Regions from separate parts of the Clostridium sp. CM042 genome, predicted to be linked through region 1. Evidence: riboswitches for the same ligand, from Rfam matches in the RefSeq annotation. Region 1 holds a riboswitch; the other holds the start of a gene.
What was found. Region 1 has a riboswitch for thiamine pyrophosphate ahead of ACWJJ7_RS04190 (MTH1187 family thiamine-binding protein). Riboswitches for the same ligand answer to the same signal wherever they lie in the genome.
Positions count from the first base shown of each region.

Region 2: another riboswitch for thiamine pyrophosphate. It lies ahead of thiT (energy-coupled thiamine transporter ThiT); the one in region 1 lies ahead of ACWJJ7_RS04190 (MTH1187 family thiamine-binding protein).

Region 1 covers NZ_CM143646.1:880,351-886,455, reverse strand. The annotation lists gene ACWJJ7_RS04210 (hypothetical protein) at 1-88, opposite strand, end outside; gene ACWJJ7_RS04205 (ParA family protein) at 75-290, opposite strand; gene ACWJJ7_RS04200 (patatin-like phospholipase family protein) at 347-1,357, opposite strand; gene ACWJJ7_RS04195 (hypothetical protein) at 1,493-1,804, shown strand; TPP riboswitch at 1,891-2,000, shown strand; gene ACWJJ7_RS04190 (MTH1187 family thiamine-binding protein) at 2,113-2,403, shown strand; gene ACWJJ7_RS04185 (ABC transporter permease) at 2,375-3,151, shown strand; gene ACWJJ7_RS04180 (ABC transporter substrate-binding protein) at 3,191-4,195, shown strand; gene ACWJJ7_RS04175 (ABC transporter ATP-binding protein) at 4,176-4,931, shown strand; gene ACWJJ7_RS04170 (helicase-related protein) at 5,055-6,105, shown strand, end outside.
Region 2 covers NZ_CM143646.1:1,845,676-1,851,780, forward strand. The annotation lists gene yjeM (glutamate/gamma-aminobutyrate family transporter YjeM) at 98-1,627, shown strand; SAM riboswitch class I at 2,023-2,134, shown strand; gene metA (homoserine O-acetyltransferase MetA) at 2,247-3,164, shown strand; gene ACWJJ7_RS08685 (polysaccharide deacetylase family protein) at 3,207-4,070, opposite strand; TPP riboswitch at 4,412-4,516, shown strand; gene thiT (energy-coupled thiamine transporter ThiT) at 4,604-5,245, shown strand; gene ACWJJ7_RS08695 (L-lactate MFS transporter) at 5,448-6,105, opposite strand, start outside.

The sequences.
Region 1 (6,105 bases):
AAGAATTTTCATTCTTAACTTCTTTAGAATTAATATTTTTAAGCCCACTTAAAATCCCTTTGCTTCCACTGTTATTATTTTTGCTCATAATTTAAAATCTCCTTACTTAAGCTCATGTAATCATTGAAAGAATCGCATTTATTATTAAAATAAATTACTGGTGACTGAGCATCTTGACTGTACTCTATTTTACTATCAACTCTAATAACACTATCAAAAACCTTATCTCCAAACACTTCTATAAGACTTCCTCTGATATTTTTAGCAATGGTTTTTCTGCTGTTAAACATAGTTATTAGTACTCCCATAATTTCAAGTTTTCCATTAGTGTTTTTATCAACGATTGTTATTTGAAAGAATTACTTCTAAAGATTCTATGCTTTTTATAATTATCTTCCCAATCTTTAAGAAATTCTTTTGCGCAAACTTCACCAGAATTATATAACTCCATAATTTTTTTATTTCCAATATTAAAATCTGTGGTTTTAATATCAAGAGTATCGATTTTTACAGTACGCAAGAAATCCATTTCTCTTATATGAATATCATCTTGTGCTTCTAGCATGGTCTCAATAATTGAGCTAGTGAAATTTAAGATATTTGTGATTTTATGTTCCCGTATTTCTTTGTTTCCTCCGAGTTTAAAACCGATGGTTGGCCAGAGAGGAACGCCATTCACATCAAAAAGCCAAACTGGGTAATTGCTTAAAACACCGCCATCAACAATGAGAGACTTTTTATTAGTATTTATATTATATAAGTTTACAGGGTGAAAAAAATAGGGAATAGAGATGCTCATTCTTATTGCCAGACTTACTTCAAGTTCATCAGGATTTATCCCGTATTCCGCAATGTCTTCTGGTAGTATTAGCATCTTTCCACGGCTTATATCCGTTGCTATAATATGCAGTTTGTATTTTCTTTTATACTTGTTATTATTTAGAAGAATACCTTTTTCCCCTGGAATAATCAAATCTCCAAAGGTTACTTTTTTTCTATTTGCAAGCTTAAGTTTATACGATAAAACTTCATCAATCCAATTTTTTATATAGTCACCTTTATAAATGCCTTTTTTTAAAAGTAGATTGTAAGCATCAGAGAATATAGGCATATTAAAATGACTTTTATCAGTAATTTTTGTATAGTCTAGCTGTAGCATTAATTTTTTTATCTCATCAGCAGAGTACCCTACTGCAACTAGTGCAGCTATAATAGATCCAGCAGAGTTTCCTGAAATATTTTTCCAATTATATCCATCATTCTCAAATGTTTTTAAGGCGCCTACAAGACCGATGCCCTTAACTCCGCCACCTTCGAACACAATATCTGCAAATTTTCTATTATTGTAAATATTCATATATACCACTCCTTTATGAGTAATATATGAATAAATATATCTTCACGTCATAGATTTAAAAAATAATATTTAGTTACACTTTTTTCTATGAAAAGAATACTATATATTATAGTGATTTTATAAAAGAGGCAATGTATGAAAAAGTTAGAAGAATTCACACCTTCTGAATTGGCTATATTAGCAACAATAATAGGGATTATAATTGCTTCTAAGTTTAATGTTAACCAACAAAATGCATTAGGCAATTTTTTAACCGGTTTGGCGCAAAGCATTTTGATAATTGCAGCTCAGACTCAAAATCTTGAATCGCAGGATGGAAATCAATCTGGAGATAATGGAAATAGTAATTCGAAGAATAGTAATTCGAAGAATAGTAATAAGGATTTGCAAAAACAGATAGATGAACTTAAGGAATATATTAAAAAGTTTGAGGATAATACGAATTGAAAAACGCACTGATTAAAAGATGCGTTTTTTAATGGTTTGACATTATAAGAAATTTTAGGTAATATATATGTGTAAAGTAATTTAATATTAAAAACTAGGGGAGTCAATATTTTTGTCTGAGAAGAAACAGTTAAGTTTCGACCCTTATAACCTGAATTGGATAATGCCAGCGGAGGGAAAATATGATTTGAATTTAGTTTCAAATATGACTATATAAATGGTGCAAAGTTGTACGATTATAGAACCCTTCGCTTAAATATGAGCAAAGGGTTTATTTTACTTTAATAATATTCTAAGGAGGAATTGAAATGTCAGTTGTAAATGTAAGTCTTCAAGTTATACCAGTGGTGGCAGAGGAAAGGATTTACCCGGTAGTGGACAAGGTTATAGAGTATATTCAGGCTAGCGGAGTGAAATATGAGGTAGGGCCAATGGAAACTACTATGGAAGGCGAAATGGATGAGCTTTTAGATATAGTAAAAAAGGCTCAAGAGATTTGTGTAGAGCATGGAGCATCTAGGGTTGTTTCTATAGTGAAAATCGATTATAAAGCTGAAGGCGTGACTATGAATGAAAAAGTATATAAATATAGAAAATAAGCTTATTCCTATAGTTTTTCAATTGATATTTCTTTTTATATGGCAGATATCTGTAGATAGGTGGAAGGTTCCACAATACATATTGCCTTCACCAAAAGATATTATTATTACCTTGGTGAATATAGTTCCAAGCATTACTAAGCATATTTATGCGACTTTATATGAAGCATTGATTGGATTCGCAATATCAATTTTGATTGCACTAATTTTAGCTATCTTAATGGATAATGTAAAAATTATTAAAAAATGCATATATCCAATTTTAGTAGTATCTCAGACTGTTCCAATTATTGCCCTAGCGCCACTTTTCATAATATGGTTTGGTTTTGGAATATTACCTAAGATTATTGTAGTAGTGTTAGTGTGCTTTTTCCCTATAGTTGTTAGTTTGATTGATGGATTAGAGTCAGTAGACGCGGATATGGTAAACCTTTTAAAGACTATGGGGGCTAGTAAGTTTCAAATTTTCACCATGGTGAAGCTACCAGCCTCTACTGTGAATTTTTTTTCGGGCCTTAGAATAGCAGCAACCTATAGTATTATGGGGGCAGTTATTGGAGAATGGCTTGGAGGAGATAAGGGTCTTGGGGTATATATGATTAGAGCTAAAAATTCATATGCACTTGATAAAGTTCTTGCAGTAATTATAATTATTGTAATGCTAAGCATGGGACTATTTGGACTCTTATACTTAATACAATATTTTTTTACTCCTTGGACTAGAAATAAAGCGGATAACAATGACTAAATTTATATAGGACATATTATTTTATTTGGAGGTAAAATTATGCTAAAGAAAGTAATTTCATTATTATTAACAGTTTCAATGACTACGGTTTTATTTGTGGGTTGTGCTGCGAAAAAAGAAGATGTAAAGAAGGAAGAAACTTTAAAAAAGGTTACTGTTATTTTAGATTGGATACCAAACACTAATCATACTGGATTATATGTAGCGAAAGATAATGGATATTTTAAAGAAGAAGGACTTGACGTTCAAATTATTCAGCCAGCGCAGGGGAGTACTGCAAGTTTAATTGCAGCGGGCAAAGGAGATTTTGGCGTAAGCTATCAAGAAGATGTAACTTATGCTAGAACTGCTAAAGATCCACTTCCGATAAAAGCTATAGCCACTATTATTCAGCATAATACTTCTGGGTTTGCGGCACCTAAGGAAAAAAACATTAAATCTCCTAAGGATTTTGAAGGCAAAACCTATGGCGGATGGGGATCTCCTTCTGAAAATGCAATATTAAAGGCAGTTATGGAAAAAGATAATGCAGATTTTTCGAAACTAAAGATGGTGGATGCAGGATCAGAAGATTTCTTTGCTGTAACTAAGAAAAATATTGATATTGAATGGGTATTTTATGGATGGACAGGAATAGAAGCAAAGCTTAAAAATATTCCTATTGACTATATTGATATTGGAAAATTAAATAAAGATTTAGATTATTATACTCCAGTAATTATAGCTAATGAGAACAAATTAAAAGCGGATCCCGAAACGGCAAAGAAATTTTTAAAAGCAGTTACAAAAGGATATGAATACAGCATGGAAAAACCTGAGGAAAGTGCTAAGGTTTTACTGAAAAATGCACCGGAGACAGATGAAGATCTTGCCGTCGCAAGTCAAAAATATTTAAAGGATCAATATAAAGCTGAAGCTCAAAAATGGGGCATAATGAAAGAATCAGTTTGGAATAATTACACAAAATTTCTTTTAGATAAAAAGCTTATAGGAAAAGATATGAAGGCGAGTGAGGCATTTACTAATGAGTACTTACCAAACTAATAATGAAAAATTAAGAGTAGAAAATATTAAAAAAACTTTTGGAAGTATGAATATAATAAAGGATGTTTCTTTTTATGCAAGAGAGAATGAATTTATAAGTTTACTGGGCCCAAGTGGAAGTGGTAAAAGTACAATTTTTAATATTATATCAGGTCTTTTACATCAAGATGCGGGTAAAATTATAATTGACGGAGAGGAATGCTGTGGTAGATTTAAAAAAGTAAGTTATATGCATCAGAAGGACTTACTACTTACCTGGAAAAATATTGTAGATAACACTACGCTACCTCTTGTTATAAAAGGAAAATCTAAAAAAGAGGCAAGAGCTCAGGCGCTTAGTCATTTTAAAACATTTGGACTTGCTGGCTTCGAATATAAATATCCTTTTCAGCTTTCAGGAGGAATGAGGCAGAGGGCTGCATTACTTAGAACATATATGTCTTCATCTGATATTATGCTATTGGATGAACCTTTTGGTGCACTTGATGCAATTACTAGGGCAAAGATGCACTATTGGCTAATAGACGTGATTAAAGAGCTAAAAGTTACCATAATATTTATTACTCATGATATTGAAGAAGCGATATTCTTATCTGATAGAATATATGTATTATCAGATAAACCAGCAACTATAAAGAAAGAAATAATTGTTGATTTACCTAAAAATAAGACAAAAGATATAGTCACATCAGTAAAATTCAATGAAATAAAGAAAGTCATTTTACAAACATTATAGTAAAATACCCAGCTTAAAAGTAATTAAGTTGGGTGTTTTATTTTTATGTACCTAAGGAACGTATGAGAAATGCGTAGTTGTGAGAAAATACTATGATAACGACTCAATATTGGAGGATACAAAATGAAACAGGGAGCACTAGACAGGAATTTTAAAAAAGTAAAAAGTCAGTTTGCTCAGATTCAAGAAATAGTAAAGCATACTAAGTCAAATGCACTATGGGAACATGAAGCTGCGGTAAGAAAGAAACTAAAGGAATTAAATGAGTTTAAAAAAGAAAATTTTAAAGACTATAAAAGAGTTCATGAAAATTATTCAGCATTACTTAAATATATATCAATAAGGCTTGTTGAGGACTACAACAAGAAAAATAATACAAATTTTAATTTTGAGAACATCTTAAAGAATAAGGGTGAAAGCTATTTAAAATCAGGAATTATAAGTGTGTTAATAACGGAGCATATTCCTGAGATTATATCTAGTGAGTTTGATCGCGTGTTTCCATCTAATCCTAAAAATGAATATGAGGGATCAAGGAAATTTAAGAGAAAATTTTATCTCCATTTAGGTGAAACTAATACTGGGAAAACCTATAATGCAATGATGCGGCTCAAAGAGGCAACAAAAGGAATTTATCTTTCTCCCTTAAGAATATTAGCACTTGAGAATTTTGAGAGATTAAATAGAGAAGGTGTAAAATGTAATCTTGCAACTGGAGAAGAAGAGATAATCATTGAAGATGCGGCTCATGTATGCTGTACTATAGAAAAATTAAATATAAATGAGGAATATGAAGTTGGTATTATAGACGAAATTCAAATGATAGATAACGACCAGAGGGGAGATGCTTGGACAAGAGCTGTTTTAGGATTGAAAAGTAAAGAGGTACACATTTGTGGCGCAACGAATGCAAAAGAACTACTTGTAAAAATAATAGAGGATTGCGATGAGGAGTACGAGATTATAGAGTATAAAAGAGATCTTCCTCTTGTGATGGAAGATAAATCTTTTGTATATAAAAGTATTGAGGAAGGTGATGCACTTGTTACATTCTCGAAGAAGAAAGTGTTAGAACTAGCTTATCATTACTCAAACCTAGGTATAAAAGTAAGTTTAATCTATGGAGATTTACCGCCAGAAGTTAGAAAAAAACAGTACAATCAGTTTATTAACA
Region 2 (6,105 bases), 970 kb from region 1:
CTGAAATTTATTTTTTTGCCATTGAATTTTCTGGAAATTGTTATATAATGATATTAGTAAAGTAAATTAAATCGTCTACATTAAAGGGGGAAAAAACATGTCAGAAAAAGTTAAAAATACTAAACATTTAACATTGGTATCATTAGTTTTAATGATTTTCACTTCAGTTTATGGCTTTAACAACATCCCCAGATCATTTTATAAAATGGGATATGCTGCCATACCATGGTATATCTTATCAGGAATAACATTTTTTATTCCTTTTGCTTTCATGCTAGCTGAGTTTGGTGCAGCTTTCAAGGACGAAAAAGGTGGAATCTACTCATGGATGGAAAAATCAGTGGGAGCCAAATTTGCTTTTATGGCAACGTTTATGTGGTACGCATCTTATGTAATCTGGATGGTTAACGTTGCATCAGGAGTATGGGTCCCAATATCAAATGCAATATTTGGTAAAGATACAACACAGACTTGGGCCTTATTTGGAATAACTGGATTAACTGGCCCTAAAACTCTCGGACTACTTGGAATACTTTGGATAATATTTGTTACAGTTATATCAACTAAGGGATTAGATAAAATTAAGAAGGTAACTTCACTAGGTGGCACTGCAGTTGCATTGTTAAACGTAGTCTTATTAGTCGGATCACTACTAGTCCTTATAGGAAATCATGGCCAGTTAGCTCAGCCAATAGTTGGGCTTAATTCATTCATATCTTCGCCAGATCCTGCTTATAGCGGAAATATGATTTCATCATTTGCTTTCGTAGTATTTGCTATATTTGCTTATGGTGGTATCGAAGTTGTCGGAGGACTAGTTGACGAAACAGAAAATGCTGAAAAAAACTTCCCTAAGGGTGTTGTTATTTCAGCAATTATTATCTCAGTTGGATACGCACTTGGAATATTCCTTGTTGGTATATTTACTAACTGGTCAAAGGTTATGACTGGCAACGGCGTTCACTTAGGTAATGTTGGTTATGTGGTAATGAGCAACCTAGGATATTCTCTTGGTAGTGCATTCGGTGCAAGCGAAGCAACGAGCATGGCTATGGCGCATGGAGTAGCTAGATTCGTTGGAATTTCAATGTTCTTAGCTTTAGCCGGTGCATTCTTTACATTAATGTTTTCACCACTAAAACAATTAATTGAAGGTACTCCAGCTAAATTATGGCCTGGAAAAATGGCAGAAATGAAAAACGGAATGCCTCAAAGGGCTATGTGGATTCAAGCTGTAATAGTTTGTGTTATGATTGCTCTTGTATCCTTTGGTGGAGAGAATATGTCTGGTTTTTTCGTTGTGTTAGTAGCAATGACAAACGTAGCTATGACTCTTCCATACATGTTTATAGCTTTTGCTTTTGCACCATTTAAGAAAAATAAAGATATTATCAAGCCTTTTGAAATATTCAAAACCGACAAGAGTGCTTTAATATGGACAATAATAGTTATGTTCACTGTTGGCTTTGCAAATTTCTTCTCAATAATACAACCAGCACTGGAAGGAAAATTAGCTATAACACTTTGGAGTATAGCTGGTCCAATATTCTTTGCGGCTGTCGCCTGGGTAATGTATAGCAGCTATGAAAAAAAATATTTGAATAAAAAACATACCATTTGTAAATAAGAATTTTAAATAAGTCTATGCTGAATTAAAAAGATGATTTCTGTATTATTGACAGAAATCATCTTTTTAATTTTCACATTAAAATCAAATAATTTCCTCAACAAATAATATTATTATTATTATTATTATTATTATTATTATTCCATTTACCTGATTTCATGTAGAATATACAAATGATAGTTCCAACTGACTTCCTCCTAAAATAAAAAAATGCTGGATAAGGCAGTTGGCTTTATCCAACCATCTTATCAAGCATATAATTATCTATATACCCTACGATGGACGGTAGCAATAGTAACACATATGTGCAATATTGTCAAAAATAAAATTAAGACATTTTTAACTATTGACAATTACTTTTATGAGTAATATACTAAGCAATAACAACTGAATACAACTTATCCAGAGCGGCAGAGGGACTGGCCCGATGATGCCCGACAACCAGCATTCTTAAGTGGAGTGCAATGGTGTCAATTCCATCAGATTATAAAATCTGAAAGATAAGGACGATAGCAAATTTTATGATACAATTTTATTGTTTATTAAAGTTAATCATGCTGCTTTCCTTATAGGAAAGCAGCTTTTTTTTAGAAAATGCCTTATTACAAGGAGGATGTAAATGCCAATAAAAATACCTGACAATCTCCCAGCATTTAAAACTTTAAATAAAGAGAACATTTTTACTATTACAGAGCACTGTTCATTTCACCAAGATATTCGGCCTTTAAAAATTGTGATTTTAAACCTTATGCCAACAAAAATCGATACTGAAACGCAAATTTTAAGACTCCTTGGGAACTCTCCACTACAGATTGATATAGTTCTTCTTCACCCAGCAAGCCATGCATGTAAAAATATATCGCAGGAACATTTAATTAAATTTTATAATACTTTTGAAGAAATAAAGAATTCTAAATTTGATGGAATGATAATAACGGGAGCCCCAATTGAAAGTGTTCCCTTTGAAGAAGTGGATTACTGGGATGAACTAAAAAAAATTATGGAATGGAGTGTTCACAATGTATACTCTACCTTACATATTTGTTGGGGTGCTCAAGCAGGACTTCATTATCATTACGGAGTGCAAAAACATAAACTTGATAGTAAAGTATTTGGAGTATTTAAACATAAAATAACAAAACAAAATGTTAAACTTTTGAGTGGATTTGACGATGAATTTTATGTTCCACATTCAAGACATACTGAAATAAGAAAAGTTGATATTGATAAAATAGATGAGCTTGAAATTTTATCAGAATCTGAGGAATCAGGAATTTACATTGTATCAGCAAAAAAGGGACGCCAAATTTTTATAACCGGGCATTCAGAGTATGATCCATTAACGTTAAAAAACGAATATGACAGGGATATAGCAAACGGATTAAATATAAATGTTCCAGAAAATTATTATCCAAAAGACGATCCATTAAAAACGCCTATCGTAAAATGGAGAGGTCACTCAAGTTTGCTTTTTTTAAACTGGTTAAATTATTATGTTTATCAGGAGACACCTTACAATTTGGTGTACCTAGAATAACATATATAAAAGCGGGCCCCTAGTAACTTAGGGACCCGACTTTTAATTTGTATTAGAAATTCGTTTTTTAAATTCTTCCCTATCATGGAATGAACTTATATATACTCTATGTAATGAAAGTATACCGTCATTTTTGGAAGACCATCTGCCGTCAGTGCTGAAAGCCATTGTGTAACCAGCTTCGCGCACGGCCTCAATTGAAGTTTTGCTGTATCCGCCATAAGGGTAGGAAAAGAATTTTATTTGTTTATTTAATATTTTTTCTAAATCTTTTTTAGATTTAACTAAAGTTTCTAGTTGTTTATCCTTAGGCATCTCTTTTAAATTTTCATGCTTTACGGTATGACTTCCTATTTCTACTCCATATTTCTCCATCTCTACAAGTTGTTTAGAAGTCAAATAGTTAGGACTTTTATCAATGCTAGCAGTAATAACAAAAATTGTTGCTTTAAAATTATATTTTTTCAAAACAGGGAACATATCCGTATAATTATCTTCATACCCATCATCAAAAGTAAGAACTACAGATTTTTCAGGTATTGGTATATCCTTAATAAGATAATCATATAAATCAGTAAGTGTAATAGTGTAATAACCATTATCTTTTAAATATTTAAATTGCTCCTCTAATTTTTTAGCAGGAAGACGGATAGGATTATCTTTTTCGTAAGCAATTGAGTGGTACATTAAAACTGGAACGCTCTTTCCTGAAGCCTTCATAACAGCAGTCTTGTCAAAAGCGGGTATCGAAGAGGTTTGAGCTGGTTCAGCCGGTTTAATGGGTTCAACTACAGTGCTTGGTATAACTGGGGCAGTTTTTTTTATTGTAGCAGTCTTAGATCTTGAACAGCCTAAAAGAGACATTAAAATAATGAGTGTAAATATTAAAAATATTTTTTTTCTCATAATAACCTCCTTGTATGTATTTTTTGGAAACACATATTATTTTTTAATCTTGATCACCTAATACAAAACCCCTTAATAATAAATTCCCTGGGTATTTTGTAACCCTAATGCTAAATTGATCACCTTACATTTATTAACTTTATACCATCCAGATTATAAAATCAATCTTTTCCGGTATTTTCTTTATTTTATTATTTCCCCCTCCGATTTGTAAATTTAAAATTAACTGCTTCCCTCACTACAATAATTGATAGGCTATGCATAAGGCTTATATATTAAATATTTAAAACCGGTTGTAAAATATAATATATTGCTATATAATTAAATGATAATAATAATAATATATGTGCTAGGGGTGCCTAATGGCTGAGATATGAATATTTAATTCATTGACCCTTATACCTGATCTGGATAATACCAGCGGAGGAAAGCGGTTATGATGTATAAGTACATTAACTATATTCCTTTTGTGAATATAGTTTTTTTTGTTTTTACCATAATACTTCTGTAGCACAATACATGGAGGCTATAAAATGACTTTTAACGAAAGAATCGCTGAAATTACAAAAACTCCCATTAATCTTTTTGCACTATTGGGAGTTCTCTTATTAATCTTTGCAGTTTTGAAAGTTAGGAAAATTAAATTTACTACGCAGATGATAACTTTAGTTGGTATATCTCTTGCATTATCTACTGTATTGCAGTTTATTACAATTCTAAAATTACCACAAGGTGGTAGAATTACTGCTGGAAGCATGGTTCCAATCATACTTGCATCTTTATTTTATGGTCCTGAAGTTGGTTTTTTAACAGGTTTTTTATTCGGAATTATTAATTTTTTAGTAGAGCCCTTCGCACTCCATCCAGTGCAAGTACTATTTGATTATCCGCTTCCTTTTATGGCTATTGGAATAGTTGGTTACTTTAGATCACGTGATACTAAGGGCATACTTATTGGCGTAGTCGTAGCAATGCTAGCTAGATTTGCATGCCATTTCATATCTGGAGTAGTGTTCTTCGGAAGCTATGCTCCAAAGGGAACTTCTGTTTATTTATACTCCCTTTTATATAACGGTTCATACCTAAGTGTGGAAACCATTATCACCTGTGTAATTATTGGACTTCTACCTTTAAAACGATTATCAAAGTTAGCTATAACCAAAGTTCTAAATTAACCTCAAAATATATCTACTACCTACTTCAGGTTTTTCTTCAACCAAAAATTATACTAATACATTATTCTGTTCATCATGAAGTTTACTGTATTATATTTAATGCTACGTAATATAATATTACGTAGCATTAAATATAATAACTTTGAAATTACTATCACTCATTTCTTAACTCTAGCCCACTAAAATCAGCAATTGTGTTAGATTATGTTTTAATCATTCTTTGAGATGAAAGAATACCCATAATACATAAACCAATTATAAAATAAAAGATATAATTATAATTCGCAAGGATATCCATTAGAAGTCCCGAAACTAACACCCCGATAATGGCTCCTATACCATATGCCGTAAACACAACACCATAATTCTCACTATAATGTTTTGTTCCATACATATCAATAGTTGAAGTAGGCGCTATAGCTAACCATCCTCCAAGATTAAACCAAAATATCGAAAACGCTATACTAAATAATGCTAAACTACCTTCATTTGCCACTAGCATTAATAATGCTGCAATAATAATTAGTGCGTAAGAAATTAGCATGGCATTTTTAGACGAGTACTTATCCGTAATCAATCCAAATATAGGTCTACCTATTCCATTAAAAACTGCAAATACGATCATTAATAAAGCTACTGTTTTGGGGGATAGCTTTATTAGTTCTACACCAACATTACTTGTCATTCCAATTAACATTAGTCCAATCATTGATCCAATCATAAAATTTACATATAGCCCTTTAAAGTTTTTTGATTTAATCATTTTAGCAGTATTCGTACCATTCATATGAATTTTTGTGCTTGAAGTTGTTTCAAGACTTTTACTTTCCACCTCAGACGGATATCTAAATGGATACGAA